One region of the Paenibacillus sp. FSL E2-0177 genome, then DNA from elsewhere that is predicted to be linked to it. Evidence: a T-box and tRNA genes for the amino acid it is inferred to sense, from the RefSeq annotation. Region 1 holds a T-box; the other regions hold tRNA genes.

What was found. A T-box is a leader RNA that pairs with one kind of tRNA and senses whether it is charged. The one in region 1 lies ahead of MHI25_RS27345 (glutamine--tRNA ligase/YqeY domain fusion protein), so its partner is inferred to be a tRNA-Gln.
Region 2: it has a tRNA-Gln gene. The T-box ahead of MHI25_RS27345 (glutamine--tRNA ligase/YqeY domain fusion protein) is inferred to sense a tRNA for this amino acid. The anticodon was not compared.
Region 3: it has a tRNA-Gln gene. The T-box ahead of MHI25_RS27345 (glutamine--tRNA ligase/YqeY domain fusion protein) is inferred to sense a tRNA for this amino acid. The anticodon was not compared.

The regions. Positions count from the first base shown of each region.
Region 1 covers NZ_CP150307.1:6,146,826-6,157,177, forward strand. Annotated here, with positions in the region: gene MHI25_RS27315 (PQQ-binding-like beta-propeller repeat protein) at 1-833, opposite strand, end outside; gene MHI25_RS27320 (LLM class flavin-dependent oxidoreductase) at 1,080-2,165, shown strand; gene MHI25_RS27325 (hypothetical protein) at 2,227-2,466, opposite strand; gene MHI25_RS27330 (TIR domain-containing protein) at 2,463-3,470, opposite strand; gene MHI25_RS27335 (N-acetylmuramoyl-L-alanine amidase) at 3,620-4,768, shown strand; gene MHI25_RS27340 (Nramp family divalent metal transporter) at 4,863-6,155, opposite strand; gene MHI25_RS27345 (glutamine--tRNA ligase/YqeY domain fusion protein) at 6,361-8,040, opposite strand; T-box leader at 8,122-8,382, opposite strand; gene MHI25_RS27350 (SAM-dependent methyltransferase) at 8,428-9,984, opposite strand; gene MHI25_RS27355 (copper amine oxidase N-terminal domain-containing protein) at 10,040-10,352, opposite strand, start outside.
Region 2 covers NZ_CP150307.1:1,015,782-1,026,133, reverse strand. Annotated here, with positions in the region: gene katA (catalase KatA) at 1-9, shown strand, start outside; gene MHI25_RS04585 (sporulation protein Cse60) at 161-355, opposite strand; gene MHI25_RS04580 (GreA/GreB family elongation factor) at 752-1,207, shown strand; gene MHI25_RS04575 (YdeI/OmpD-associated family protein) at 1,277-1,741, opposite strand; tRNA gene MHI25_RS04570 (tRNA-Gly) at 1,843-1,913, opposite strand; tRNA gene MHI25_RS04565 (tRNA-Pro) at 1,926-1,999, opposite strand; tRNA gene MHI25_RS04560 (tRNA-Arg) at 2,032-2,108, opposite strand; tRNA gene MHI25_RS04555 (tRNA-Gly) at 2,119-2,193, opposite strand; tRNA gene MHI25_RS04550 (tRNA-Leu) at 2,201-2,285, opposite strand; tRNA gene MHI25_RS04545 (tRNA-Lys) at 2,301-2,376, opposite strand; tRNA gene MHI25_RS04540 (tRNA-Gln) at 2,384-2,458, opposite strand; tRNA gene MHI25_RS04535 (tRNA-Asp) at 2,475-2,552, opposite strand; tRNA gene MHI25_RS04530 (tRNA-Met) at 2,578-2,654, opposite strand; tRNA gene MHI25_RS04525 (tRNA-Met) at 2,726-2,802, opposite strand; tRNA gene MHI25_RS04520 (tRNA-Val) at 2,818-2,893, opposite strand; tRNA gene MHI25_RS04515 (tRNA-Glu) at 2,900-2,971, opposite strand; tRNA gene MHI25_RS04510 (tRNA-Ser) at 2,988-3,080, opposite strand; tRNA gene MHI25_RS04505 (tRNA-Asn) at 3,086-3,161, opposite strand; tRNA gene MHI25_RS04500 (tRNA-Ile) at 3,165-3,241, opposite strand; rRNA gene rrf (5S ribosomal RNA) at 3,299-3,415, opposite strand; rRNA gene MHI25_RS04490 (23S ribosomal RNA) at 3,558-6,483, opposite strand; rRNA gene MHI25_RS04485 (16S ribosomal RNA) at 6,716-8,273, opposite strand; gene MHI25_RS04480 (hypothetical protein) at 8,746-9,033, shown strand; gene MHI25_RS04475 (alpha-mannosidase) at 9,078-10,352, opposite strand, start outside.
Region 3 covers NZ_CP150307.1:6,027,819-6,038,170, forward strand. Annotated here, with positions in the region: gene MHI25_RS26735 (nucleoside hydrolase) at 1-147, opposite strand, end outside; gene MHI25_RS26740 (ABC transporter permease) at 188-1,126, opposite strand; gene MHI25_RS26745 (ABC transporter permease) at 1,123-2,169, opposite strand; gene MHI25_RS26750 (ABC transporter ATP-binding protein) at 2,162-3,724, opposite strand; gene MHI25_RS26755 (BMP family ABC transporter substrate-binding protein) at 3,849-4,988, opposite strand; gene MHI25_RS26760 (AraC family transcriptional regulator) at 5,316-6,071, shown strand; tRNA gene MHI25_RS26765 (tRNA-Leu) at 6,207-6,285, opposite strand; tRNA gene MHI25_RS26770 (tRNA-Cys) at 6,300-6,373, opposite strand; tRNA gene MHI25_RS26775 (tRNA-Gly) at 6,383-6,457, opposite strand; tRNA gene MHI25_RS26780 (tRNA-Gln) at 6,464-6,538, opposite strand; tRNA gene MHI25_RS26785 (tRNA-His) at 6,558-6,633, opposite strand; tRNA gene MHI25_RS26790 (tRNA-His) at 6,677-6,752, opposite strand; tRNA gene MHI25_RS26795 (tRNA-Trp) at 6,776-6,849, opposite strand; tRNA gene MHI25_RS26800 (tRNA-Tyr) at 6,856-6,941, opposite strand; tRNA gene MHI25_RS26805 (tRNA-Thr) at 6,947-7,022, opposite strand; tRNA gene MHI25_RS26810 (tRNA-Phe) at 7,051-7,126, opposite strand; tRNA gene MHI25_RS26815 (tRNA-Asp) at 7,137-7,214, opposite strand; tRNA gene MHI25_RS26820 (tRNA-Met) at 7,240-7,316, opposite strand; tRNA gene MHI25_RS26825 (tRNA-Val) at 7,334-7,409, opposite strand; tRNA gene MHI25_RS26830 (tRNA-Glu) at 7,465-7,539, opposite strand; tRNA gene MHI25_RS26835 (tRNA-Ser) at 7,558-7,650, opposite strand; tRNA gene MHI25_RS26840 (tRNA-Asn) at 7,654-7,729, opposite strand; rRNA gene MHI25_RS26845 (23S ribosomal RNA) at 7,790-10,352, opposite strand, start outside.

The DNA.
Region 1 (10,352 bases):
TTATACTCTACAGCCTTTACAAGCTTACCTGTCTTCACATCCAAATGATCGAGTGTCGTCAAAGGAAGAGGGTCTACCAATGTAGCTTCCCGTTGTGAGATAAGCGTAGTCCCATCTGCTGCAATCGGAAGACTATGATTACCACTATTCCAAAGCTCTTTACCTGTTGTTCGATCAAACGCATGTAAAATGTCATACGTATACGCTCCGGATTCTGAGTTTTGAGCTAGCACCAGATTCCCCTCAACCATAAATGGTTCAAACAGCATTTCGCTGAAATTATCGCGCCACTGCAACTTGCCATCTTTCAGATTGTAGGCTTGAATATCGCCATTAGCAGCGAATAGCTGCTCTTTATCAATTAACAATTTACTGACACCTTTACTGGTTGCCGATGAGCTCCATTTATTTTTGCCCGTAGCCGCGTTAACTGCATAGATCGTACCTGCCTCCGAAGTGACGTAAGCCACGCCATCCTGATAGAGCAGCGGCGTTGTTAATTTGGAGCCGTATTTCCACATTACTTTTCCAGTCTGGACGTTAATCGCTAAAAGCTGACCCTTTTGAAGGATAAAAGCTTTGCCCGCTCCGACTGCAACAACACCCTTACCCATGATATAATCCGACGGCACATCTTTCAAAGCTGGCAAATCCATTGTTGTTGACCATTCAACCTTCGCAGCAGGCAGGTTTGCATAGTAATCATCACCATTCGAGCCTATAAAAGAGGTGTGTGGATCAACCGCAGCTGCTTGTACCGGATTTACCATAAGCAATACCCCTAAACCAATAACTGCAGTACGAAAATAAGATTTCAATATTGTTCCTCTCACCACCAAACTCCTCCTCATATAAGTAACTGCCTCATTTGGATAGCTTCTTAAAATCAAATATAATAATATTGGACGAGCAGGACATAATACTTATGGATTATTATTCCATTTTGTCAAAACCAACAGAAGAAATCAAAACATTTACTCACAAACTTACATTTTGTAAGTCATTGTGTTATAATAATCACATTCCTCCATACACGGACAGGCTTTAGCAAATATATGAATAACAAGGGGTTTGTGAGCATGAGTAACGAAGCAACCGCAGCACCAGCATCCGATTTTGAATTTGGTATCTATACCTTAGGAGACATCGTAGCGGATTGTCATACAGGGAAGAAGATCAGTCCAAAACAACGTCTCGACGACGTTGTAGCTGCAGCTAAGCTGGCAGATGAGGCGGGACTTGATGTATTTGGTGTAGGTGAGCATCATCGTCTTGATTTTGTAATTTCTTCGGTGCCAGTGGTGCTGGCTGCCATTTCTCAGGTTACTAACAGAATTAAACTAACGAGCGCAACAACCGTATTAAGCACCATTGATCCTGTACGGGTGTTCGAGGATTTCGCCACACTTGATTTGCTGTCGAATGGACGTGCAGAGATTATTGCGGGGCGTGGTGCTTTTGTGGAGTCTTTTCCGCTCTTCGGGTATGAGCTTGAAGATTATCACCGTCTATTCTCCGAGAACATCAATTTACTCTTGGAGCTTAACAAACATGAAGTTATGAACTGGGAGGGCTCCTTCCGTTCATCGCTGAAGGATTCGGAGATTGCTCCACGTCCATTGCAAGAGAATCTTCCGCTCTGGATTGGTGTAGGCGGTTCTCCAGAAAGTGCGGAGAAGGCCGGGATGCTCGGGACCGGAATGGCTATCGCCATCCTAAGCGGCAGTCCAGAGCCTTTTCAAGAGCTTGCCGCAACCTATCGGCGTGCCGGAATTCAAGCAGGACATCCACCTGAAGATCTAAAGATTGCGATCACTAGCCACGGCTACATTGCTGAAACCTCACAGCAGGCGTTGGATGAATATTACCCTTACTACTATAGTTACCGTAACTCTATCAGTCCAAAACCGGGTCAAGAGTACAAGGTGTCTCGTGATGACTTTGGGCAATATGTATCTGCTGATAACACGATGGCTGTAGGCAGCCCGCAGCAAATTATCGAAAAAATTCTCTATCAGCATGAGCTGTTCGGTCATAGCCGCTTTATGACTCAGCTCGATATCGGCGGCCTTCCTTACGCTAAGGTAGCCAAAGCCATTGAACTTTTGGCAACAGAGGTTGCACCTGTCGTACGGCGTGAGATCGCCAAGAAGAACAGCCGTTAGAATGGAATACCAAAAAGGGGCCCTCAAGCCAACGGCTGAGGCCCCCTTTTTATAAATAAAATCACGCAAAGGATGGTTTATTATTATCTACTTTCCCGCTGATAAGCTTCTTATATTCGTCGTCTCCGCCGTCCAAAGAAGGTGCAGTATAAATCTGAGCTGAAGCTGGCTGCTGAGCAGAATGACTCGAGCCTGCTTTTCTTTTGGTGCTTTTGTCATCGCCGCCTGCACTCCTGCTCCCACCACTCGCAGATCGGAGAACAGCATCGGATAAGCTGTTAATACCTTTTATTCTCTTCATGCTGAATCCTCTCCTACTAAATGATTGATGGTACGGAATAAATCCTGATTATTCCCAACTACCGCCTTAAGATCATCTGCAGATAATCCATCACTTCCTGAGAAATGAACGGAAAGAACATACTTCTTACCTAGAGGATAGCATAGGATATATACCTCTGCAACTTCCGTGCGTTGAAAAAAAGTCCATTTACTCGATAAAAATGCATCTACCACACTAGGCTGCTTCTCATTCCCTTTCGTTACAGACAAGGGATAGGAGTGACCACGTCCGACATTCCCCCCCACCTGAACAAGTTGTTCCTTCTCTTGTGCCTGCCAGATGGCTGCACCGATTACACGACAATGCTTCGGAGGTAAAAAGGAATTGCGTATCGCCTCACTAAGTGCGTGATATTTATCTCCATTCTCGGAGATGGTCACATTACTATTATATTGCCAAAAAAAATGAAGGATACTTTCTTTGCGCCTTAAATCCATCTTTAGCTGCTCTAAATCTTTAAGCGGGTCACGGAATCTTCCACGTTCTTGAATACTATCAATAATCTTACCACAGCTCACATCCACAGCAGCCGTAGGATTATCGTGATGCACTTCATACTCTAAAGATGTAATTCCCGCTAAATCAGATAGCAGATGATATTCTTCTACATTTTCTCCAGGGATGAGATCATCACGCGCAGTTACCTGATCAGGCACTAGACAAAAAACACGGCTGCGCCGTAATCTAGCCCAAAACAAACCCATTTCAAACCCCGTATTATCGCGGGTCACATAATAATATTTACCACGGATTTTGGCGACATCATCTGGCGAGAACACAAATACGGCAAAATCGCTCTCATCCAAATTTCGCTCCAACGCCTCCATAGTGTATTCATTCGCCCGAAAAGCGTTGGCATACCAAGGATGCACTTCAGCATCCCTCTTCAGCTGCTCATGAATCGCTCTTGCATAACGTATAGACTCCCTGGAAGATCCAATGAATAGCTTTGGTTTAGTCACGGCAATGCTCCTTCATCCTCTTTCCCGATATGTAATAATTATACAAGTCTTTAGACCACCAGAAAAGAGGCCATATTCTCAAAAAATATTATTCTAAACCTCGTAAATTGGGTAAGGAATTACGACTACTCTCAAAAAGCGAGGATACTATGAACAAAATGATAGGTGTCACCCTGCTCACAGCTTGCCTTTTGGGTATAGCAGCGCCACAGTCTGCTGAAGCAAAGACAGCAGCGGGAAGTTATACCGCACAGGTATATGCGAGTTCTTTAAATGTACGCGATGAACCGGCTAAGAATGCAACTGTTGTAGGATCAATTAAGAATGGGGCTCGGGTTACTGTGACTGATGAGCAGCACGGATGGTTAATGGTTAAGGCGGGGAGCACCTCTGGCTGGGTAGCGGGTTATTACCTAAAAAAGGTGAACAGCAACTCCCTGCAATCCAGCGCTTCTGGAACGTCTATTGCTACTAGAACCAATACTGCCTCGTCAACATCAGCCAATACTTCTAGTAGAACTTCAAAGGCTACAGTCACGGCTGATTCTCTGCGCATCCGAAGTGGCCCAGGAACTCACTATAAGGTGCTCGGTTCTTTAAAAGCCAAGGATACAGTCACTCTCCTTCTTCATCAGAACGGCTGGGCTCGAATTCGCACAGTCAGCGGTGAAACCGGTTGGGTGGCAGAGCAGTATATCCGAAGTGGAAGCACATCAAGCAGTACAAGCAGCATAAGCACCGTCCAGCATAAAGGCGGACTACGAGGAAAGCTGATCGTCATCGATCCTGGTCATGGCGGCAGTGATCCGGGCATGCTTGGCACTACATATAACACCATGGAAAAAGATTTGAATCTGCATACTGCACTTTATGTCCGCGATGCTCTTGTTGCTAAAGGAGCACGGGTAGAGATGACGCGCACCCGAGACGATCAGAAGCCGACGTTAGCTCGTCGTGTTCAGATGAGCCAAGCCCTGCGTGCTGATGCTTTTGTAAGCGTTCATTATAATTCTTCACCTAAAAATGTGTCCGGAACGTTGACCTTCTTTTATTCAGAAGCGGATGATTTGAAGCTGGCGCGGGCGATTGAAACCCGGCTGGGGCAAGGCATCGGTCTGAAAAGCAACGGGTTGTCCTTTGGCGATTATCACATCCTAAGGGAGAATCGGATTCCAGCTACCTTGGTTGAGCTTGGATTCCTTACCAATCCTACAGACGAGTCCATTGTCCGCAAGGCCTCCTATCAGAAAAAAGCGGCTAAAGCCATCGCTGAAGGCGTTGCGGATTATTTTAAATAACTGGCTGGAACAACACTCCAAAAAAAGCCCGACCCATGTATCTCTCAGGTATGATCTGAGGAGATCTGTGGGTCGGGCTCTTTTGACTGCTTCCTTATACGAGCATTTGATAGACCAAGAACAAGTTCAACGATACAACCAGACCGGAGATAATCCAGCCCAGAGTGGCTGTCATTTTGCGATTCACTAACCCGCCCATAATCTGGCGATTGCTTGTAAACACAACCAGCGGAATCAACGCGAACGCAATCCCAAAGGACAGGATCACCTGACTGATCACGAGTGCTTTGGTTGGATTCACACCAAAACCAATGATCGCTAGTGGCGGAATGATGGTAATCGCACGGCGCAAGTACAGGTTAATTCTTTTGTTGATGAAGCCTTGCATAACCACATCGCCAGCCATAGTCCCTACGGAGGAACTCGACAGTCCCGCAATGAGTAGTCCCAACCCAAACGAGATCGCCGTTACTGGCCCAGCTAAGTGACCAAATTGTTGAAACGCGACATCCAGATCCTCAACCACGAGACCATTTTTGAAAAACAATGCCGCGGAGACAATAACCATAGCCAGATTTACTGCACCTGCGATAATCATCGCAATAATAATATCTATAAATTCCAATTTGAAAATCTGTTTTTTCTCCGATTCATTCACCCCGACGATACGGTTCTGTGTAAGTGATGAATGCAGGTAAATCGCATGTGGCATCACGGTTGCGCCTAGAATTCCTGCGGCCAATAGGATGCTGTCCACCCCTTCAAACTTAGGTGTAAACATGCCTACGGCAACTGCTCCCATATCCGGTTTAGCTACAATAACTTGAAAAGCGAAGGCTAATACGACTATAAGGATCATCGCGGCAATCCCTGCCTCTAAGGAGCGATATCCCCGGCGTTGCAGCTCTAAGATAGCAAATGAGCCCACCGCAGTAATCAGTGCTGCTGGCAGCATCGGAATATCAAATAAGAGATATAGTCCTAATGCCGCCCCGATAAACTCTGCCAGATCCGTAGCTATAATCACTAGCTCACTTTGAATCCATAAGAAGATCGATACACTCTTCGGAAAACGATCATGGGCGATCTCAGGCAAGTTCTTGCCTGTCGCAATCCCCAGCTTGGCGGATAACGCTTGGATTAGCACAGCCATTAGATTAGAGGCCACGATCACCCACAATAAGAGATATCCATATTTGGAGCCCGCCGTAATATTGGTGGCAAAATTACCTGGATCCAGATAAGCAACAGCAGCGATAAAAGCTGGGCCTAGAAAAGGAAGTAATCGTTTAATCCCTTTGATCTCCCCGTTAAGTACGGCTTGTGCTGAAATCGAGTTCTTATGTTGTTTTATATGTGGTTGTTCTACTAAAGTTTGTTCGAGCATTTCAATTCCTCCTCTTGCCCTGAAAAAGTTGTCTATATACACGAAAGTTTCCCCTGTGCAACTTATATTTAAAGTATATGCTTATTTCTGAAAAATGTAAACATGTTTCATATGGAATTTTCATTTGCTTGTTCACCAACGACTAGGCACAAAAAAAGCTGGACGATGATCAGGAATTACCCGATCTTCGCCCAGCTTAAGCTGCTTATGAATTTTTCTTCCATGTGTCCTTCAGCGGTACTATCCGGTTCAGCACCAGCTTATCTGCCGTGGTATACTTCTTATCCACGCAGAAAAATCCGTGCCGGATCAATTGAAATTTATCTTCTGGCCTTGCGTTGCCCATTGATGGCTCCAGCAAACAATCCTTCAGGATCGTTAAGGAATCTGGATTAAGATACGCGTCCCAGCGCTCACCGTCTTCTTTAGGACCGTCGTTATCTTTCAGCAGCCGCTCATATAGATGAACATCAGCCTTGATAGCCTGGTCTGCCGATACCCAGTGAATGGTTGCCTTAACCTTCCGTTCATTAAACCCGCTTCCGCTCTTCGTTCTCGGATCATAGGTGCAGCGAAGCTCTAGGATTTCTCCGGTAACTTCATCCTTGATTACTTCATTGCACTTTATGAAATAAGCACCCTTCAGCCTTACTTCGTTCCCCATAGTCAGCCTGTGATACCCTTTTGGCGGCTCCTCCATGAAATCTTCTTGTTCAATATAAAGGGTTCGTGAAAAAGGAACCTCTCTTTCTCCAAGTGACTTATCTTCACTGTTATTCTCAATCGTCAGCCATTCATTATGATCTTCAGGATAATTAGTAATGACCACTTTTAAAGGCTTAAGAACAGCCATCACACTTGGAACCTTTGCCTTCAAATCTTGTCTAAGCGCATGCTCTAACATGGCAATATCCACAATGGTGCTATTTCTGACAAAGCCAATTTCCTTCACAAAATTCCGGATACTCTCCGGCGTAAAACCTCTTCTGCGTAAACCGCGAAGCGTAGGAAGTCTCGGGTCATCCCAGCCATCCACATAATGGCCTGTAACCAGCTGTCTGATATACCGTTTACTCGTCACAACTCCGGTGATGTTCACCCGTCCAAACTCTCTTTGCTTAGGAGCCTCAGGGATATCCAGCTCCTTCAATACCCACTCATAGAGCGGCCGATGATCCTTAAATTCAATCGAGCATAAGGAATACGTAATCCCTTCGATAGCATCTTGTATAGGATGGGCAAAATCATACATCGGATAGATACACCATTCGTTACCCGTTCTATAATGCTCCGCATGAATGATTCTGTAAATCACCGGATCACGTAAGTTGATATTAGGTGAGCTCATATCTATTTTAGCTCGCAACACTCTGGCTCCCGTTGGATAATCTCCAGCTTTCATCTCCGTAAATAACCGCAAATTCTCTTCCACAGAACGCTCCCGGAACGGGCTGTTTTTTCCCGGCTCCGTAAGCGTCCCTCTATAGGCTGTCACCTCTTCAGGTGATAAATCACAGACATACGCCTTTCCTTTTCGGATTAACGTAACTGCGCTATTGTATATTTTCTCAGAATAGTCTGATCCATAAAAAATATAGTCCGGTGGATAGCCCATCCATTGAATATCTTCGATGATGGCATTTACATACTCCAGATCCTCTTTTAAAGGATTGGTGTCATCAAAGCGCAAATGGAACTTCCCGCCATACTTTTTCGCAGTCGTATAGTTCGTATGAATAGCATACGCACTGCCAATGTGCAGATACCCGTTAGGCTCCGGTGGAAATCTCGTGCAAATATCTCTACTGTAAGTCCCTGCTTCCAGCTCTTCTTGAATCCATCTGTCGATGTAACTCTCTGCTAATACTTCCGGTTCCTCGTTCATTGGTGTTACCTCCTGTTTATAAGTGATATCCGCCTGCTTAATCTGCAAAATAAAAAGAACCTCACCTCCAAGACTTATGGTCTTGGGGACGAAATTCTCGCGGTACCACCCCAGGTTCATTAATATGTCGCCATATTAATCTCATCAAGTACGGCAAAACATCTTGCGCAGTGCTTATACTCTAGCTCTATAACAGGAGCTCCCGTCATACCATCCCCTTAGTCCGGTTCCGATATGCCGCTCAGAGGCTTGTTTCGATAAAATCTCCCTTACCCTGTTCTCATCATCCAGGGCTCTCTGTGAAGGAATGATTTCATGTACTCTTCTCGTCATCGCGTTTGATTATTTTGTATAGGATACCAAAAAGATAACCCTATGTAAATGTGCTTATTCCCCGCTAAGCGCCGTTAGGAGCTCCAATACTACTTCATTGTCAGGCTCTGCAGCCAAAGCTCTACGCGCGTATTCCAATGCAGCAGCTTCAGCTCCTAGCTCATAGTTACAGATTGCCATGCTATACAGCACTGATGCCAATGGTTCTTCCGTACTCGCATGCATGGAGCGTTCTAAGTAACCCAATGCTTCCGCGAATTTATCCATTTCATACAGCAGCAACCCCGCATCTAGCGACAGATCATAACTCTGTTCCATCGGATAATAGCCCGTCCACATCAACTGTATACCTCGCTGTAGATCCAGCATTTCTTCATCACTGGCACCCGGCAGCAGCTCCGAAATCTGTTCAGCGCTATGGATAAACCATTCAGCATCATACCCACCCAAACGCCAAAAGGCCAAAATTTGCTGCAGCCCCATCGTATCTAATTGCTGATCCATCCATTCCTTCATACTAAAGAAATCATCCGGGCCAAAACGTTCTATAAACCGCTTGTAACCCAGCCGAGTGTTTGTATAGCTCAGCGGTGTTGGTAGCATAAGAATACAGCCGATGTTCAGGTTTTTATAATGATGACTGGTGAATATTGAATGCGCCCCTTTTTGTTTCAGCACATGCTCTATCGCATGATAATTCGCGGTCAAAGAGAAGCTTCCGTGATGAATCAGCAATGGAGGTTCTGCAAATTCCCAGTTCTCTAAGCGATGGTCACCCTTATCCGCTGTAAGCAGCACGAATCCCTCTGTAGAGAGCCGCGCAAGCCGCTCCAGACAAGTAAGCCCCACCACCGGAAAGAGTATATGTGAATCCTCCAGCTTCTGCTGATAAAGCGTTATAACGTCATGATAGGGATAAGTCTCCTCTTCATAACTAGCCGCACGCCGATAATGGTACTGCGGGATGATTTTGCCGAGCGCATCGGAGGGGTTATCCGGATCAACTTCCGCCGAATACTGGATCGAAACCTCACATTCATATATTTTTCCTTCATCCACATAAATTAATTCTTGCGGAATGCTGTCAAAAAAGTAATTTGCCACAATCACCAATGGCTGCTGTAAATCACCCGGCCGAATGCTGAGCTTAGCGTGTACTAAATGTAGTTCTACATCCTGCACAGCATCAAAACGAGCGAAGTCCAAAATACCCTGCTCTACGTAAGGAAGTAGGCTCGGGTGCTGCTGCCAGCTGGATATATTTTTGGAAGGCAAATCACTCATCACATAACGAAAAGGAGGAAGAGGAATATCTGCGTAGTCTACGATTTCACATAACTTTTTAAGCACATGGAAGGCTAACCGGCCTGCTCCCGCTCCAAGTTCTAGAATCGTAACGGTCTCTGAGAGATGCCCTTGTCCAGCCCGGTCTTGCAGAAATCCAAAGATCATCTCTGCGTATGCTGTCGCAATCATAGGGTTACTCGTGATGTACTGCGGGACCTGATCATTATTCCAAGCCTTTAATCCCTGCTCTTCATAATATGTTCGTTGCAATTCCCAAATCGGTGCTTCGCTGAAGCGATATTGCTGCTCTTTGTTCCCTGTCATCTGTTTCTTTACCCGCTCTCTGTCTAGCTTGTTGGAATAATCTATAGCAATTGCCTTATTGCGCTCTCAAGGTGCGTGACCTGAAAATGACGTATTCAGCCTCTGTTGGTATGTTAACGGAAAATGATAATAATGCCGTCTTGGCGGTTGAGGAATCAGGTCCTTTCAACGTTTGATAAAAAGAATTCCCTTTACTGTCCACACTCACCAGCTCTAATTCCGCGTTTCCTTTAGGGATGATGAATCCGGAGGTATTTTGCACGCCTAAGGTCAATCTATATTCTTTCCCGGATTGAGCCTGCGTTAGCATAGTAGGATATAACGGATACGGATGTGCTGTCGTTTCGAGTGGATAAGGAGCAAGCGCA
Region 2 (10,352 bases), 1.8 Mb from region 1:
GGAATGTAAGATTGTAAATGCACTTATAAACTAAAGAGGACCTTTGCCCGTAGATGGGAAAGGTCCTCTTTTTGCTAATTAGCTGAAAACATAATAAATGATGACAATCACAACGCCCAGCGTGGAGACAATGGATAGACATGAAAAAAACGTGTTCCAGTTATTGCCTTTCATTTGTCTTATACACGACCAGTATAGTGGTTCTTTGGTGCTCTGCCCCATCACGTGATGATTTAACTACCGAACCGTAACAGATATTCACAATCTGTTCCTCCCGTAGTCCTGCCAGGAACTCATTAGCTTTATTCTCTGCATAAGAATTGTCAGCATCTACAAACTCTTTAACTTGAATCATCCTGATCTCCTCCTTTAATAAATTAAGTAGTTATTTTATAGTTCTGGAATCTATATGTGAACTCAACGAAATGTACATGGCGTATCACTCCCCAGGTAACAATTAATGTAAAAATATCTTCAAAATACAGTATAGGCATTTCGCAGTTTTCTACGAAATGCCTATGCATCAGCCTATCATAGCACCCAAGTATGTAATAGTCAAAGGTTTTCATTACAATATTTAGAAGGTTTTAATTCCCCTTTTAAAATGGATTGGATTTACAAATAGAAGCTGGTATACTGATCAGAAGGTCTCCATTGGGGGACCTCTATTTGTATAGGAGGGATTTTAAGATGGCAACACACCATAACAGGTTTACAAGGAATGTGCTACTTAGAGGGGGTGAAATCTACTATGAACCATAGTCTTATCTATGAAGGCTCACGGACACAGCTGCTTCAGCAGCTTATCTATTTTGATGAGGAAAAAATCGCATTTCTAAATCAGTACTTTCCGGTACGGAGCAAGGATAGAAGCAACGCTGAAACGCTGTTATCCCGTTATTGCTCCGAGCTGGAACAATTACTAACTGAGTTCAATGGTGAAGATTTAAATTCACAGGTCTTTATCGGAAGTCAGCTGCAGCTTCGTTACTTGGACGATAATACTACAGATATCTATACCATCGTATTTCCTAACCAAGCAGAACCTAACGATAACAAGATTTCTATGTTGTCACCTATAGGCATGCAGCTGCTGCTGGCTGAGCTCGGCAGTACTTGTCAGCTAGCGATTCCTTCAGGTCAACTAGAGGTGAAGATCGAAAGCATTAAGTTCGTGAATAATGGTGAAGTAGGCGTTCTTATATAAGGACGATCCCTTATATACCCACTACAGCAGCGTCCCTTTCCAGATATTAAGGAGGAGGACGCTGTTCTATTATTTAAGCCTCAAACCTTCTTCCAGCTTATTAACTGACTTCTGGATCCTTGCTGCTCTGGTTTCCGGTCTTTTCGCCCCTTCGATCCAGCTCACATATTCCTTCCGATAGGAATAAGCCAAGCTGTTATAATATACCTCTGCCTGCTCATTGCTGCTTAGTGCGTCCAGAAAATCTTCTGGAGCTTCTATCTCTCGCAATTGATGATCTTGTTCCATTGTCACCCGAACTATATCTCCAGGTTGAGCATGGGCTAAGTCTCGCAGTTCTTTTTTCACGACCATAAAATGTTTCCCATTACCATGCGGCATGAGTGTTCCTCTATAGGGAATGTCATTCAGGCTTCCTTTAACTTGTATCCTTGATTTAGTTTCATATATTTGTTCAGCGTCAAAAGGAACCGTAAGATATGTCCAACTCCCATTCGTATCTGGTCTGACTAACCTTGCTTCAAATTCAAACATTGGCCCCTCCTCAAATAAAATCTCTAGTTCCTATTGTATCCATACGTGCTTAACTATACAAAAAAACACCCGCCTAATACCGGCAGGTGTCTCTCTTTATAAGCGGGTGATGGGAATCGAACCCACGCTATCAGCTTGGAAGGCTGAAGTTCTACCATTGAACTACACCCGCAAAGGTATAAAATCGGGATGACACGATTTGAACATGCGACCCCCTGGTCCCAAACCAGGTGCTCTACCAAGCTGAGCTACATCCCGTTAACAATACTATAACTGCTTAGTAATAAAAATGGCGCGCCCTGAGAGATTCGAACTCCCGGCCTTTTGATTCGTAGTCAAACGCTCTATCCAGCTGAGCTAAGGGCGCAAAATCTATATGGAGCGGACGACGGGAATCGAACCCGCGACCCTCGCCTTGGCAAGGCGATGCTCTACCGCTGAGCCACGTCCGCAAAAACATGGTGCGCGTGAAGGGACTCGAACCCCCACGTCGTGAAACGCCAGATCCTAAGTCTGGTGCGTCTGCCAATTCCGCCACACGCGCACACTTAAAAAAAAATGGTGAGCCATGAAGGACTCGAACCTTCGACACCCTGATTAAAAGTCAGGTGCTCTACCAACTGAGCTAATGGCTCTCATAAATGGCTGGGGATATAGGATTTGAACCTATGCATGACGGAGTCAAAGTCCGTTGCCTTACCGCTTGGCTAATCCCCAATAATAATTAACTAAATGGCGGAACCGACGGGATTCGAACCCGCGATCTCCTGCGTGACAGGCAGGCATGTTAGGCCAACTACACCACGGTTCCATAGACATAATGCATAAGTGTAAATTGGTTGCGGGGGCAGGATTTGAACCTGCGGCCTTCGGGTTATGAGCCCGACGAGCTACCGGGCTGCTCCACCCCGCGTCATTAATAAGTATATACTATTCATTTTCACCATACCAGCTTATCCCTAAACATAATGTATAAGAGTAAATTGGTTGCGGGGGCAGGACTTGAACCTGCGACCTTCGGGTTATGAGCCCGACGAGCTACCGGGCTGCTCCACCCCGCGTCAGTGAAAATAATATGGTGGAGGCTGAGGGGATCGAACCCCCGACCCTCTGCTTGTAAGGCAGATGCTCTCCCAGCTGAGCTAAGCCTCCATGATATGACCCGTATGGGATTCGAACCCATGTTACCTCCGTGAAAGGGAGGTGTCTTAACCCCTTGACCAACGGGCCATGCTAATAATTTTTATGGCGGAGAGAGAGGGATTCGAACCCTCGAGACGCTTGTGGCGCCTACACGATTTCCAATCGTGCTCCTTCGGCCAAACTCGGACACCTCTCCATAAATGGCTCCCCGAACAGGACTCGAACCTGTGACAACTCGATTAACAGTCGAGTGCTCTACCAACTGAGCTATCAGGGAATATGGTGGGCCTTAGTGGACTCGAACCACCGACCTCACCCTTATCAGGGGTGCGCTCTAACCAGCTGAGCTAAAGGCCCTTCTAAGACATATTAATATTAAGGGCAAAAAAAATACCACGGGTAATGTGGTTGTCCGCTTGGCGGCGTCCTACTCTCCCAGGACCCTTCGGTCCAAGTACCATCGGCGCTGGAGGGCTTAACGGTCGTGTTCGGGATGGGTACGTGTGGAACCCCTCCGCTATCGCCACCAAACGGGCATTTACAGCGTAAATGCTCAGGCTTAATCGCCTGAAAACTGAATCCGAAACGAATTTGCGTTTGCCCTTCTTACGGGGCCCCCGGAAAGTATTCGGAATTAGCTTCGCAGCTTCTTCTTCACTTTTTGGGGTATTTTTAGGATAAGCCCTCGACCGATTAGTATTGGTCAGCTCCATGCATTGCTGCACTTCCACCTCCAACCTATCTACCTCGTCGTCTTCAAGGGGTCTTACTAATTGGGAAATCTCATCTTGAGGGGGGCTTCACGCTTAGATGCTTTCAGCGCTTATCCCGTCCGTACGTAGCTACCCAGCCATGCTCCTGGCGGAACAACTGGTGCACCAGCGGTACGTCCATCCCGGTCCTCTCGTACTAAGGACAGCTCCTCTCAAATTTCCTGCGCCCACGACAGATAGGGACCGAACTGTCTCACGACGTTCTGAACCCAGCTCGCGTACCGCTTTAATGGGCGAACAGCCCAACCCTTGGGACCTACTTCAGCCCCAGGATGCGATGAGCCGACATCGAGGTGCCAAACCTCCCCGTCGATGTGGACTCTTGGGGGAGATAAGCCTGTTATCCCCAGGGTAGCTTTTATCCGTTGAGCGATGGCCCTTCCATGCGGTACCACCGGATCACTAAGTCCGACTTTCGTCCCTGCTCGACTTGTAGGTCTCGCAGTCAAGCTCCCTTATGCCTTTGCACTCTGCGAATGATTTCCAACCATTCTGAGGGAACCTTGGAACGCCTCCGTTACTCTTTAGGAGGCGACCGCCCCAGTCAAACTGCCCGCCTGACACGGTCCCCGTACCCGATAAGGGTACTAGGTTAGAACCTAGATACGATCAGGGTGGTATCCCAACGGCGCCTCCACCGAAGCTTGCGCTCCGATTTCTACGGCTCCCACCTATCCTGTACAGATCGTACCCAAATTCAATATCAAGCTGCAGTAAAGCTCCATGGGGTCTTTCCGTCTTGTCGCGGGTAACCTGCATCTTCACAGGTATTAAAATTTCACCGGATCTCTCGTTGAGACAGCGCCCAAGTCGTTACGCCATTCGTGCGGGTCAGAATTTACCTGACAAGGAATTTCGCTACCTTAGGACCGTTATAGTTACGGCCGCCGTTTACTGGGGCTTCGGTTCATAGCTTCGGGTTACCCCTAACCACTCCCCTTAACCTTCCAGCACCGGGCAGGCGTCAGCCCGTATACTTCGCCTTGCGGCTTCGCACAGACCTGTGTTTTTGCTAAACAGTCGCTTGGGCCTTTTCACTGCGGCCCCCTCGTGCTATTCACACTACCGGGGCACCCCTTCTCCCGAAGTTACGGGGTCATTTTGCCGAGTTCCTTAACGAGAGTTCTTCCGCGCGCCTTAGAATTCTCTTCTCGCCTACCTGTGTCGGTTTGCGGTACGGGCACCTTCTCCTGGCTAGAGGCTTTTCTTGGCAGTGTGAGATCATGACCTTCGCTACTATAATTTTCGCTCCCCATCACAGCCCAGCCTTAATGATGTGCGGATTTGCCTACACATCAGCCTCACTGCTTAGACGGACATCCATCAGTCCGCGTCACTACCCTCCTGCGTCACCCCATCGCTCATAGCGGATTACGGTGGTACAGTAATTTCAAACTGTTGTCCTTCGACTACGCCTTTCGGCCTCGCCTTAGGTCCCGACTTACCCTGAGCGGACGAGCCTTCCTCAGGAAACCTTGGGCTTTCGGCGGATCAGATTCTCACTGATCTTTTCGTTACTCATACCGGCATTCTCACTTGTGTAGTGTCCAGCGCTCTTTTCAGTACACCTTCAACCCCTACACAACGCTCCCCTACCCCAGATGCAAAGCATCTAGCCATAGCTTCGGTGGTGTGTTTAGCCCCGTTACATTTTCGGCGCAGAGTCACTCGACCAGTGAGCTATTACGCACTCTTTCAATGGTGGCTGCTTCTAAGCCAACATCCTGGTTGTCTGTGCAACTCCACATCCTTTCCCACTTAACACACACTTGGGGACCTTAGCTGATGGTCTGGGCTGTTTCCCTTTTGACAATGGATCTTAGCACTCACTGTCTGACTCCCGGCAATAAGTATATGGCATTCGGAGTTTGACTGAGCTTGGTAATCCTTGCGGACCCCGCACCCAATCAGTGCTCTACCTCCACTACTCTTATACCGAGGCTAGCCCTAAAGCTATTTCGGGGAGAACCAGCTATCTCCGAGTTCGATTGGAATTTCTCCGCTACCCCCACCTCATCCCCGCACTTTTCAACGTACGTGGGTTCGGGCCTCCAGTGCGTGTTACCGCACCTTCACCCTGGACAGGGGTAGATCACACGGTTTCGGGTCTACGTCCACATACTAAGTCGCCCTATTCAGACTCGCTTTCGCTGCGGCTCCACCTTCTCGGCTTAACCTTGCATGTTAAACGTAACTCGCCGGTTCATTCTACAAAAGGCACGCCATCACCCATAGATCGGGCTCTGACTTTTTGTAAGCACACGGTTTCAGGTTCTATTTCACTCCCCTTCCGGGGTGCTTTTCACCTTTCCCTCACGGTACTGTTTCACTATCGGTCGCCAGGTAGTATTTAGCCTTAGCAGATGGTCCTGCTGGATTCATACGGGGTTTCACGTGCCCCGCACTACTCGGGATCCGTCTCGGAGAGAACACAGTTTAGGCTACAGGGCTTTTACCTCTATCGCGGGCCTTTCCAGACCTCTTCACCTACCATATTCCTTTGTAACTCCATGTGAGACGTCCCACAACCCCTAAGAGCAAGCTCTTAGGTTTAGGCTGTTCCGCGTTCGCTCGCCGCTACTGACGGAATCACTATTGTTTTCTCTTCCTCAGGGTACTTAGATGTTTCAGTTCCCCTGGTCTGCCTCTACATTTCCTATGTATTCAGAAATGAGTAACTGCGAATTACCACAGCTGGGTTTCCCCATTCGGACACCCCCGGATCAAAGCTTGCTTACAGCTCCCCGAGGCAGTTTCGTTGTTCGCCACGTCCTTCGTCGGCTCCTGGCGCCTAGGCATCCTCCGTGTGCTCTTATTAGCTTAACCTTGATTTTTCCAAAGAAAAATCTCACTAATAACATTTACTTGTTTACACAAGTTGCTAAAAGATGTTCTAAAACGCAAATTCGTTTCGGTATCCAGTTTTCAAGGATCAAGTCTTACTTGAGAGCTTAAACTCTCAAAACTGAGCAACGAGTGAGTAACAGGCCTAAACCTGAGTTTTGGAAGTTAAACTTCCGATTTGAATGTTCTCATTGCAGAGAACGATTCTCCATAGAAAGGAGGTGATCCAGCCGCACCTTCCGATACGGCTACCTTGTTACGACTTCACCCCAATCATCTACCCCACCTTCGGCGGCTGGCTCCCTTGCGGGTTACCCCACCGACTTCGGGTGTTGTAAACTCTCGTGGTGTGACGGGCGGTGTGTACAAGACCCGGGAACGTATTCACCGCGGCATGCTGATCCGCGATTACTAGCAATTCCGACTTCATGCAGGCGAGTTGCAGCCTGCAATCCGAACTGAGACCGGCTTTGATGGGATTGGCTCCACCTCGCGGCTTCGCTTCCCGTTGTACCGGCCATTGTAGTACGTGTGTAGCCCAGGTCATAAGGGGCATGATGATTTGACGTCATCCCCACCTTCCTCCGGTTTGTCACCGGCAGTCACTCTAGAGTGCCCAGCATTACCTGCTGGCAACTAAAGTTAAGGGTTGCGCTCGTTGCGGGACTTAACCCAACATCTCACGACACGAGCTGACGACAACCATGCACCACCTGTCTCCTCTGTCCCGAAGGCCGCCGCTATCTCTAGCGGATTCAGAGGGATGTCAAGACCTGGTAAGGTTCTTCGCGTTGCTTCGAATTAAACCACATACTCCACTGCTTGTGCGGGTCCCCGTCAATTCCTTTGAGTTTCAGTCTTGCGACCGTACTCCCCAGGCGGAGTGCTTACTGTGTTAACTTCGGCACCAAGGGTATCGAAACCCCTAACACCTAGCACTCATCGTTTACGGCGTGGACTACCAGGGTATCTAATCCTGTTTGCTCCCCACGCTTTCGCGCCTCAGCGTCAGTTACAGCCCAGAAAGTCGCCTTCGCCACTGGTGTTCCTCCACATATCTACGCATTTCACCGCTACACGTGGAATTCCACTTTCCTCTTCTGTACTCAAGCCACCCAGTTTCCAGTGCGACCTCAGGTTGAGCCCAAGGTTTAAACACCAGACTTAAATAGCCGCCTGCGCGCGCTTTACGCCCAATAATTCCGGACAACGCTTGCCCCCTACGTATTACCGCGGCTGCTGGCACGTAGTTAGCCGGGGCTTTCTTCTCAGGTACCGTCACTCCGGTAACAGTTACTCTACCGGACGTTCTTCCCTGGCAACAGAGCTTTACGATCCGAAAACCTTCATCACTCACGCGGCGTTGCTCCGTCAGGCTTTCGCCCATTGCGGAAGATTCCCTACTGCTGCCTCCCGTAGGAGTCTGGGCCGTGTCTCAGTCCCAGTGTGGCCGTTCACCCTCTCAGGTCGGCTACGCATCGTCGCCTTGGTGGGCCGTTACCCCACCAACTAGCTAATGCGCCGCAGGCCCATCCCTCAGTGACAGATTGCTCCGTCTTTCATTCTTCTCTCAGGAGAAAAAAGAAATTATCCGGTATTAGCTACCGTTTCCGGTAGTTATCCCAGTCTGAAGGGCAGGTTGCCTACGTGTTACTCACCCGTCCGCCGCTAAGTTATTTTGAAAGCAAGCTTTCAAAATAACTCCGCTCGACTTGCATGTATTAGGCACGCCGCCAGCGTTCGTCCTGAGCCAGGATCAAACTCTCCAATTAGTATTGAAAAGAGCGATATGCTCATTTTGAAACATCTGACGAGAAAATTAATTCTCTAATTTTGGATTTCACTTGCGTGATTTCCTACTCACTCGTTGTTCAGTTTTCAAAGATCAAGTTCTCGTTGGCGCCGTTTAATGTCTCAGCAGCAACTCTTATACTATATCATGTTCGGCTATTTAATGTCAAGCTCTTTTTTCAACTTCTTTTTCGAGCTCGGCATGTGTACTTCTTGGCCGGACTTAGAATATATCATGTATAGAGATTCATTGCAAGCTTTATTTAAAAAAACTAAACACATACTTCTCCGCAATTGTATCGCAACCGTATTCCCCTTTTCCGCGTCTATCTATTTAACATCAGAGCCCCTTCATACATAGGTATCAATTCCATTATTTTTTGGCAAAGAGGTGATTCATATAAAGACCTTGCATGATCTCTAGCTTCCCTCTAAAAGGAGGTTGGAGAATCAATGAGCAGAAGTGTGAAAAAGCAACCCGTGTGCAGCGACCAACAGAAAGATGGTTCATCATGGGCTAAAAAACAAGCCAATAAAGCCGTCCGCCGTTACCCTGGCGACATCCCTAAAGGGAAATGGTATCAGAAACTGTATAACAGCTGGAACATTTGCGACTACAGCTTTTACCAAACTAAACAGCAGGCGATTCATGAATGGGAAACAAACAATTGGATCCAGATGAGATTCCCCTCCCGCCAAGAGGCCATTCAAGATTGGCACAAGTCTTATAGAAGAAAGTAAATCAAAAGATGCCCCGGCAGGGAAGCCCCGGGACATCTTTTTACTTAGAAGCTTAATTTCGCACCTACAGTTACAATCTCAGATGGTCCGACCTCTAAGTGGTGAACCGAAGACGTTGCTCCTTGTAAAGCAGGGTTAGGCTGCTCTAAGATATTGCTTTTAAATAAATACTCTTGAGGACTGTTCACTTTCAGTTGCAACTCTGTCTGCTGAGCGGACATATTGTACCAACGCAAAAACAAGTCGCCGGAAGCTCCGTTCATTTTCATGGATGAGAAGGCCATGTTGTCTCCCTCCCAAACCAATGGGGTATATCCAGAGTTCAACTTCCCGCTATGCAGGCCGGTCTGACATACCGTCCAAGGAGTCTGGAATTGATAGGCCTCTGTAAATGCCCGTTGTTCACTTCCCTCACCAGAATGAGGAATCAGCTCCAGTTGTGCTGTGTATTCGCCCAGGCACTGAGCTTCCGGAGTTGGGAACCAGCCCCAATCCCCCAATTCCCCTACGCTGCGTAGCAAGGTGACGGCAATAGTATTGCGTCCATCCCGCAGAACCTCATATTCGTTCAATCCCTGGTTGGCTACCGTAAGTCCTACATTGCCATTGCTGACATCGACAAAGGATTGCTGATGTTGAGTGTTGCTCGGATTTGCCCATTCTGGTGCCGGATTATTGTCCCGTGTAGCCACTTCAAACATAGAATCCACACGATGCACATCGGTAGACAGATCGGTCGGGAACAGCATTCGTATCCGGTGATCCTTGGCTTGGTTATTAATTGTGGATTCAATATGCACACCTTTGCCTTCCCGCTCCAGCGATACGACGGTACGAAGCTTCAAAACCACCGTATTTACACTCCGCTGCGCTTTACGCTCAGGATAATACACAAGTGCACGCTGTTCCGCCTCCAAGGTGTCATCCGCCGAAGCCGGAATCTCCCAATCTATTCGGATCTCAATGGCCGCACGGAAGGGAGAGTCTTCAATCACCTTAATAACTGCAGGCTGGCCTTTGGTCGTCAGCGCTTGTTCACCTTCTGGCTGCTTGTACATGTATTCATTGCCTACGTCTCCGGTATTCTCGTAAATCCCCAACTCACGATAAGTGGTACCGCTATGCTTATCCAATAACGTAAATGAACCATCCTCAGCAACAACTACCTTGAGAGATGCATTCTCCAAGCTGCGCTCTCCTTCTATTAAAGAGCTTCCCTGAGCGGATTCCGTAGTTGATTGTACCCAAGCGTAAGTACAAAGCCCAAGTGCAGGCACATTGCGTGCTTCAAAAGTAAGTCTCACTTTGCGGCACATATA
Region 3 (10,352 bases), 120 kb from region 1:
GTTTTCCGTGATTTTATCTAAAATTTGGTTTCCACCAACCGTTGTAATCCCGCGCAGATCTAACTTCTCCGAATTTGCTATGGCAAGCAGTATCGCTATTGCGTCATCATGCCCTGGATCGCAGTCAATAATAATAGGTGTTGGCATAGTTACTCACTCCTTGTCTGTGTATCAATCATTTCAATCGCTATTTAACTAGCGGGCTTTTAAGTTTTTTATTCTTTTTTCGTGTCTCAGATACTGCGTAGATCACAAGTCCAATTACTGTGGCTACATAAGGAAGAGTGGCGATTAGCTCCGCAGGAATCTTCAACACCTGTAGCGCATTCGACAATGCATCTGCAGTACCAAATAATAAAGAGGTCAGCGCCGTGCCTACGGTCGTACTTCTTCCCATCGACTCAGCGGCAATGGCAATCCAGCCCCGGCCAGCGATCATATCGCGGGTAAACAGTGACAAATACCCCATCGACATATAAGCACCGCCTAAACCGGCAAAAAATCCGCTAAGCAGCAAAGCCATATACTGTATTTTTACAACACTTACACCCACGGATTGAGCCGCATGTGGATTTTCACCCACTGAACGAATGCGCAGTCCAAGCGGTGTACGGTTTAATAGATAGTAGACAACAAACACAGCCAATATAGAAACATACGTCAGAATGTGATGCCCCGATAAAATAGGTCCAAGCACCGGGATATCCTTCAACAAAGGAATCTGGACACTAGGCAGAACTTTACTCGCCAGAGAAGTGGAAGAACCCTTGTCGCCACTAAGCAGATAGAGAATAAACACAGTGCCTCCCGAAGCGAACATATTAATGGCCACACCCCCGAGAATGATATGTGTTTTGAATTTCAGGGTGAAAAAAGCTAATATTCCAGCGATCAATGTTCCAGACAACACCGCCCCAAGCAGACCTACCCACGCGCTATGCGTATAGCTGCTTATGATGACACCCGCTAAAGCGGCAACAAGCATGATGCCCTCCATCCCAATGTTAATGATCCCTGCACGATTGGAGATGAGTGCGCCGAGCGCAGCGAACAGAATCGGAGTCGTCACGCGAAGGACAGAGAACGCAAAGTCAGTTGTAAAAATCACATCAAACAAACTGTTCACGCTTCCTTCGCCTCCTTCAAGAGCATCCGATTTTTCCAGAACTTCAGAAATTGCTCAGCCGAAATCAGAAGAATGATAATTGCCTGTATAATTGAGATCATCTCTGAAGGTACATCAGACAAACGCGCCATCATGTCAGCCCCAATTCGAATGTACGCTAGGAATAATGCAGAGCCGATTACGGACAGCGGATTATTTTTGGCTAACATCGCTACAAGGGCACCATCCAAACCATAACCAGGCAGTGACGTCCATTGGAAACGGTTATACATCCCCAGCACTTCTACGGAGCCCCCCATACCTGCGATAAAACCTGCAATCAAGTGGACGAGAATAATAACCTTGGCTGTCTTCATACCGGAATAACGGGCAAAGTCCCGGTTGATGCCTGTCATGCGCAGCTCATATCCCCATTTCGTTTTGTATAGGAATAGATGAGCTGCAATAATAAGCACGATAACGATAATAAGACCGGTATGAATACGGGTGCCCGAGACCATTTTACTCAGCAGTGCCGTTTTCTCGAATTTGTAGGATACATTGGCAAAAGCTTTAGCATCACGCAGATGATAGTTCAGTAGGTATAGCCCTACTCCGAACAAAATATTATTGAACATTAAGGATGTAACCAACTCATTAGCATTCCATTTTGCCTTCAGAATACCAGGTATTGCCGAGAGCAACGCTCCTACAATTGAACCTGCAGCAATAGCTACCATCGGATGCAGCCAGCCGTCCAGCGTTAAATGAATAGCCAATACGGAAGTTACAACACCGGAGAAATAGAAAATCCCTTCAGCTCCCAGGTTGAACATATTGGCTCGAAACAACAAGGATACTGCCAACCCAGTGAACATGAGCGGAATCGCCATCTCAATCACATTACCAATATGACCTTTACTGGATAACGGCTCTAATAGGAATATACCAATCGTCTTCACAGGCTGATTACTGACCAAAGAGATGATCAGAAAGGCAATAGCGAGTGCAATAACGATTACCGCCGATGTCCGAATGTACTCAAAATATTTAACTTTAAACATGATTTACGGCCCTCCCGATGTGCTCCTCGTCCTGTCGATGAATCCCCAGCATATAAAGACCTAATTCTTCCTCACTAACCTTAGATGGCTCCTCGAAAAAGGCAACAATCTTACCCTCGTACATTACTAACAGACTATCGCTGATCTCCAAGATCTCATTCAAATCTGCCGACACTAGCAAAATCGCGCAATCGTCTGAACGTAATTCCAACAACTTTTGATGTATGAACTGGGCTGCGCCTATATCCACACCCCGTGTCGGCTGTTCTGCAATAAGCAGCTGCGGTTCAGTCGAACACTCTCTAGCTACGACTACCTTCTGCATGTTACCACCTGACAACATTCCTATGGGCTGAGAAGGTCCTGAACAGCGGACTTTAAATTCCTCTACAAGGGATACTGCTAGCTTGGCAATTCGTGAGCCATTCAAAAAAAGACCTTTATTCATTGCTTTTGTACGATACTGAGTAGATAGCAGATTATCAGCTATGCTAGCCTCACTAGCGATCCCTTGCCGCATCCGATCCTCCGGTATATAGGAAACGCCTAGCTTACGAATATCCAAAATATCCGATTCACGGATATCCTTTCCCTTCACTAGTACAGAACCCTGACTTGAGACACCTCTCAAGCTACCTGTAAGAGCTTCAATGAGCTGTGTCTGCCCGTTGCCTTCTACACCAGCAATCCCAACGATCTGCCCACCACGTACCGCAAAATTGATATCCGACAATAATGCTTTGCCATCTGCATCATTCACACCGAGTCCCTGCACCGTTAGTACTGGCTCACTAACAGCCAGAATCTCTTTGTCATATTTCAGCACGACATCTCTGCCGACCATTAACCGCGAGATTTCCTGTTCTGTCACATCCTGTGTTTGAAAAACACCTTCACTACGGCCGCTGCGCATAATCGTAATTCTGTCGCAAATCGCTTTGACTTCCTTTAATTTGTGCGAAATAAAAACTATCGTATGGCCCTGTTCCCTTAATTGCTTAAGCTCGCGGAACAATTCCTCTGTTTCCTGTGGAGTCAACACCGCAGTTGGCTCATCAAGCACCAGAATTTTCGCACCACGCAGCAGCGCCTTAAGAATCTCAACCTTTTGCTTCATCCCAACTGTAAGATCCTCTACTTTTGCCTTTGGATCCACGGCCAGATTGTATTTCCTTGCGGTCTCTTCCGTCATGCGCACAGCCTCGGCATAATTGATGCCAACTCCTCTGCGCGGCTCCATACCCAGCACCATATTCTCTGCCACCGTAAAAGAAGGTACCAACATGAAATGCTGGTGGACCATGCCGATGCCTCTATCAATGGCGTCCTGAGCGGATTGCAGCTTTACTTTTTCACCCTTGATATAGATCTCGCCTTCACTTGGCTCTTCCATGCCGAACATAATCTTCATTAAAGTCGATTTACCTGCACCGTTCTCACCTGCAATCGCATGTATTTCTCCCTCACGTAAAGAAAAATGCACGTCTTTATTTGCAACGACGCCATTGGGATATACCTTGGTAATTCCCCGCATTTCCAGCAGAGCTGTGTACATAGGTCTCAACGCCTTTCAACTTGGAGGTCTGCAAAAATATACAGCTGGAATTCCCCTGACTAGAAGAATCTCCAACTGTAGGTTTATCTCTATAGAGCTGATCTTAAGGTTTAAAGCTTAAGGCTTAAGGCTTAACTGCGTTACGAATAGCTTCTACCTCTGCGGTTTCCATCCCCATCGCATTATCCACTTTAATTTCTTTATTGATCAGCTTTTGCTTCACTTCTTCAACCTTGGCCTGAAGATCAGCCGGGAATACATTTTTATAAATATCATTCTCAGCAATACCTACACCATCATCTACAAAGCTCAATACATCACGTTTGCCCATTTCTAGCGTACCCTCTTGCAATCTCTTCACTGCACCTAGAATAGCCGTATCAATCTTTTTAATAGATGAAGTAACGATTAGATTTGCTTTTTCACTATCTGTATCGTTAATCAACATTGCCTGATCGGAGTCTACACCGATTGCATATTTTTTCTTCTCTTTAGCTGCGTCAAAGATCCCAAGACCTGTACCCCCAGCCACGTTAAAAATAACATCCACACCGGAGTTATATTGAATTAGAGACAGCTCCTTACCTTTTGCCGGGTTAACAAAATCACCAGCGTACGACACAGCCACTTTTACATCAGGATCAACGTACTGAGCACCTTGAATGTAACCGACCAAGAAAGCATTAATCCCCGGAATATCCATACCGCCCACAAACCCAATCACATTCTCAGGGGTAGCATTCGGCATATCCGATTGTGTAGCTAATGCTGCTACTGCACCTGCCAAGAAAGATACTTCATTTGTCGCATAAGACATGTTGTACATGTTATCTGGTGCTTCATCGATGTCGGTATCATAATTAATGAATTTTTTGTCTGGATACAATTCTGCCGTTGCATTAAACATCTCTGTAATTTCAGAACCGCCAGAAATAATTACATCCCAATCCTCGGAAGCGATATCGTTAAATGTAGGCTCCCATTTCGTTTTATCAACGCCCATTTCAACAACCTTTGTTACTGCACCAAGTTCATCCTTAACCTTTTGCAAGCCGTTATTAGCGGAATCAAAAAATGATTTATCCCCAAGTGTCCCCGGAATCAGCAATACAACCTTGAGTTTATCCCCTGCACCTGTTTCTCCACCCTCAGCAGCGTTTGATCCAGTATTCGCAGAAGAACCGTTATTGGACGTGTTATTCCCACATGCTGTGACCAGAACCATCACCATTAATAACAACAAAGAAAGAACTTTTTTATTCATTACTCTATTCCACCCCTAATTTTAGTTGGTTAGTAATCCGCAGAATCCCATCTTCACCCATTGTATAATTCACGGTTCAAATGGAAATTCTCTTTTTTCCAAATAAAGTATCATTAAAAGTAATAAACTTAACGTTTAGGCTCAAAAATAGCAATAAAAATACCATTATTATTAATAATCCGCTTTATTTCCGAACGAGATGGCCAGTCAGGTTGCGAACTTTCGGATTTATTGATACGATCATAACAAATATTATTAAAAATAATTATATGATTTCGGTCATTGTTTTGTACGATTCGGCTAAAACATAAGTATTGGAGGATCATCATGGATCGTGTTCTATATATTGTAAGTGCCACACATGAGCTAAATACTTATATCCCTCCACACCAGCATGAATGCTACGAACTAGTCTATTATTTACAGGGGGTAGGGACAACCAATGTTGGCCCACGAAGTTACCATTTTCGCTCCTCTTCTTTCGCGCTTGTGCCACCCAATCATAAACATGACGAGCACCACCGTGAGGATGCAAATGTATTATTTGTAGGCTTCCACTCAGAACACCCTAATATGAGTAATCTGCTCGGCGTATATGAAGATGATAAAGATCAGACCGTTCTTCAAATCCTGCTGCGAATGAAAGCAGAGTTTACACGCAAGCAAGACGGATTCTCTGAGCTTCTAAACCTACAAATGAGCGAGATTACCGTCCATCTTATGAGGCTTCTTAGTGCCTCTGGATATCAATCCCCAACAGAAGATCGAGTACAATATGTCCTTAATTATATGAATGAGCATTATCGCCATAAATTGTCCGTCGAAACACTATCAGAAATGTCCGGATATAGTTACGATCGTTTTCGCCATCTATTTAAAGAACGTTTCGGGTCTTCACCCCTGCGGTATTTGCTGTTAAAACGCCTGGATTATGCAAAATCTCTATTACGTCATACTCAGATGCAAATCTCTGAAGTATCTGCTGCTGCAGGTTTTGTGAACGATGCCCAATTCTGCAATATGTTCAAACGAGAAATAGGTCTTACCCCGCGAGCATTCCGCATTAATAATCAATCAGGTTAATCACTAATCAGATTAAAAAAAGCCGTTGAAATAGAGAAACTCTCTATTCAACGGCTTACTGCTGTAAACCCAAGGACATAAAGAAAAAGGTTTGTAAGATTGCTTATAAAAGCATTCTTACAAACCTTTTTAAGATACCGGCGAGAGGACTCGAACCTCCACGGTTTCCCACTCGATTTTGAGTCGAGCGCGTCTGCCATTCCGCCACGCCGGCACATATGAACTAAATGGAGGCGCCACCCAGATTTGAACTGGGGATAAAGCTTTTGCAGAGCTTTGCCTTACCACTTGGCTATGGCGCCATGAAAACTTGGAGCGGACGACGGGAATCGAACCCGCGACCCTCGCCTTGGCAAGGCGATGCTCTACCGCTGAGCCACGTCCGCATAAAATGGCTGGGGATATAGGATTCGAACCTATGAGTGACGGAGTCAAAGTCCGTTGCCTTACCGCTTGGCTAATCCCCAATAACATTTTAAAGTAAAATGGGGCGACTGATGGGTCTCGAACCCACGAATGCCGGAACCACAATCCGGTGCGTTAACCCCTTCGCCACAGTCGCCATATTAAGTTGATATTGTTGCCATTATTCATTTTAAAGTAAATGGGGCGGCCGATGGGTCTCGAACCCACGAATGCCGGAACCACAATCCGGTGCGTTAACCCCTTCGCCACGGCCGCCATATTAAACTTTAGAAAGAACTTGGCAGGGGCAGCAGGAATTGAACCCACACCAACGGTTTTGGAGACCGTTGTTCTACCTTTAAACTATGCCCCTAAAAACTGGTGGAGGATGATGGATTCGAACCACCGAACACTCACGTGAGCAGATTTACAGTCTGATGCGTTTGGCCACTTCGCTAATCCTCCAAGGATGGTGCCGGCGAGAGGACTTGAACCCCCAACCTACTGATTACAAGTCAGTTGCTCTACCAATTGAGCTACACCGGCATGGCACTCATTCTTTTGTGATGATAAATGGTGGCTCGGGACGGAATCGAACCGCCGACACGAGGATTTTCAGTCCTCTGCTCTACCGACTGAGCTACCGAGCCATGATGAAAATGGCGGAACCGACGGGATTCGAACCCGCGATCTCCTGCGTGACAGGCAGGCATGTTAGGCCAACTACACCACGGTTCCAAAAGATATAATTGCTTAAGTTAATTGGTTGCGGGGGCAGGATTTGAACCTGCGGCCTTCGGGTTATGAGCCCGACGAGCTACCGGGCTGCTCCACCCCGCGTCAGTAAGAAAGTGTTATGGTGGAGGCTGAGGGGATCGAACCCCCGACCCTCTGCTTGTAAGGCAGATGCTCTCCCAGCTGAGCTAAGCCTCCATAAACAACAATTGTTATTGTACCAAAGTCCACTAGGATAAATCAAGTGAAGATTTGGTGACCCGTATGGGATTCGAACCCATGTTACCTCCGTGAAAGGGAGGTGTCTTAACCCCTTGACCAACGGGCCATACTAATTAAAAATTTGTGGCGGAGAGAGAGGGATTCGAACCCTCGAGACGCTTGTGGCGCCTACACGATTTCCAATCGTGCTCCTTCGGCCAAACTCGGACACCTCTCCATATGGCTCCCCGAACAGGACTCGAACCTGTGACAACTCGATTAACAGTCGAGTGCTCTACCAACTGAGCTATCAGGGAATATTCATACCAGGCTTGATGCCTGAAAACTGAATCCGAAACGAATTTGCATTCTAAGTATAGGATAAGCCCTCGACCGATTAGTATTGGTCAGCTCCATGCATTGCTGCACTTCCACCTCCAACCTATCTACCTCGTCGTCTTCAAGGGGTCTTACTAATTGGGAAATCTCATCTTGAGGGGGGCTTCACGCTTAGATGCTTTCAGCGCTTATCCCGTCCGTACGTAGCTACCCAGCCATGCTCCTGGCGGAACAACTGGTGCACCAGCGGTACGTCCATCCCGGTCCTCTCGTACTAAGGACAGCTCCTCTCAAATTTCCTGCGCCCACGACAGATAGGGACCGAACTGTCTCACGACGTTCTGAACCCAGCTCGCGTACCGCTTTAATGGGCGAACAGCCCAACCCTTGGGACCTACTTCAGCCCCAGGATGCGATGAGCCGACATCGAGGTGCCAAACCTCCCCGTCGATGTGGACTCTTGGGGGAGATAAGCCTGTTATCCCCAGGGTAGCTTTTATCCGTTGAGCGATGGCCCTTCCATGCGGTACCACCGGATCACTAAGTCCGACTTTCGTCCCTGCTCGACTTGTAGGTCTCGCAGTCAAGCTCCCTTATGCCTTTGCACTCTGCGAATGATTTCCAACCATTCTGAGGGAACCTTGGAACGCCTCCGTTACTCTTTAGGAGGCGACCGCCCCAGTCAAACTGCCCGCCTGACACGGTCCCCGTACCCGGTAAGGGTACTAGGTTAGAACCTAGATACGATCAGGGTGGTATCCCAACGGCGCCTCCACCGAAGCTTGCGCTCCGATTTCTACGGCTCCCACCTATCCTGTACAGATCGTACCCAAATTCAATATCAAGCTGCAGTAAAGCTCCATGGGGTCTTTCCGTCTTGTCGCGGGTAACCTGCATCTTCACAGGTATTAAAATTTCACCGGATCTCTCGTTGAGACAGCGCCCAAGTCGTTACGCCATTCGTGCGGGTCAGAATTTACCTGACAAGGAATTTCGCTACCTTAGGACCGTTATAGTTACGGCCGCCGTTTACTGGGGCTTCGGTTCATAGCTTCGGGTTACCCCTAACCACTCCCCTTAACCTTCCAGCACCGGGCAGGCGTCAGCCCGTATACTTCGCCTTGCGGCTTCGCACAGACCTGTGTTTTTGCTAAACAGTCGCTTGGGCCTTTTCACTGCGGCCCCCTCGTGCTATTCACACTACCGGGGCACCCCTTCTCCCGAAGTTACGGGGTCATTTTGCCGAGTTCCTTAACGAGAGTTCTTCCGCGCGCCTTAGAATTCTCTTCTCGCCTACCTGTGTCGGTTTGCGGTACGGGCACCTTCTCCTGGCTAGAGGCTTTTCTTGGCAGTGTGAGATCATGACCTTCGCTACTATAATTTTCGCTCCCCATCACAGCCCAGCCTTATCGATGTGCGGATTTGCCTACACATCAGCCTCACTGCTTAGACGGACATCCATCAGTCCGCGTCACTACCCTCCTGCGTCACCCCATCGCTCATAGCGGATTACGGTGGTACAGTAATTTCAAACTGTTGTCCTTCGACTACGCCTTTCGGCCTCGCCTTAGGTCCCGACTTACCCTGAGCGGACGAGCCTTCCTCAGGAAACCTTGGGCTTTCGGCGGATCAGATTCTCACTGATCTTTTCGTTACTCATACCGGCATTCTCACTTGTGTAGTGTCCAGCGCTCTTTTCAGTACACCTTCAACCCCTACACAACGCTCCCCTACCCCAGATACATACGTATCTAGCCATAGCTTCGGTGGTGTGTTTAGCCCCGTTACATTTTCGGCGCAGAGTCACTCGACCAGTGAGCTATTACGCACTCTTTCAATGGTGGCTGCTTCTAAGCCAACATCCTGGTTGTCTGTGCAACTCCACATCCTTTCCCACTTAACACACACTTGGGGACCTTAGCTGATGGTCTGGGCTGTTTCCCTTTTGACAATGGATCTTAGCACTCACTGTCTGACTCCCGGCAATAAGTATATGGCATTCGGAGTTTGACTGAGCTTGGTAATCCTTGCGGACCCCGCACCCAATCAGTGCTCTACCTCCACTACTCTTATACCGAGGCTAGCCCTAAAGCTATTTCGGGGAGAACCAGCTATCTCCGAGTTCGATTGGAATTTCTCCGCTACCCCCACCTCATCCCCGCACTTTTCAACGTACGTGGGTTCGGGCCTCCAGTGCGTGTTACCGCACCTTCACCCTGGACAGGGGTAGATCACACGGTTTCGGGTCTACGTCCACATACTAATTCGCCCTATTCAGACTCGCTTTCGCTGCGGCTCCACCTTCTCGGCTTAACCTTGCATGTTAAACGTAACTCGCCGGTTCATTCTACAAAAGGCACGCCATCACCCATTAATAGGGCTCTGACTTTTTGTAAGCACACGGTTTCAGGTTCTATTTCACTCCCCTTCCGGGGTGCTTTTCACCTTTCCCTCACGGTACTGTTTCACTATCGGTCGCCAGGTAGTATTTAGCCTTAGCAGATGGTCCTGCTGGATTCATACGGGGTTTCACGTGCCCCGCACTACTCGGGATCCGTCTCGGAGAGAATACAGTTTAGGCTACAGGGCTTTTACCTCTAT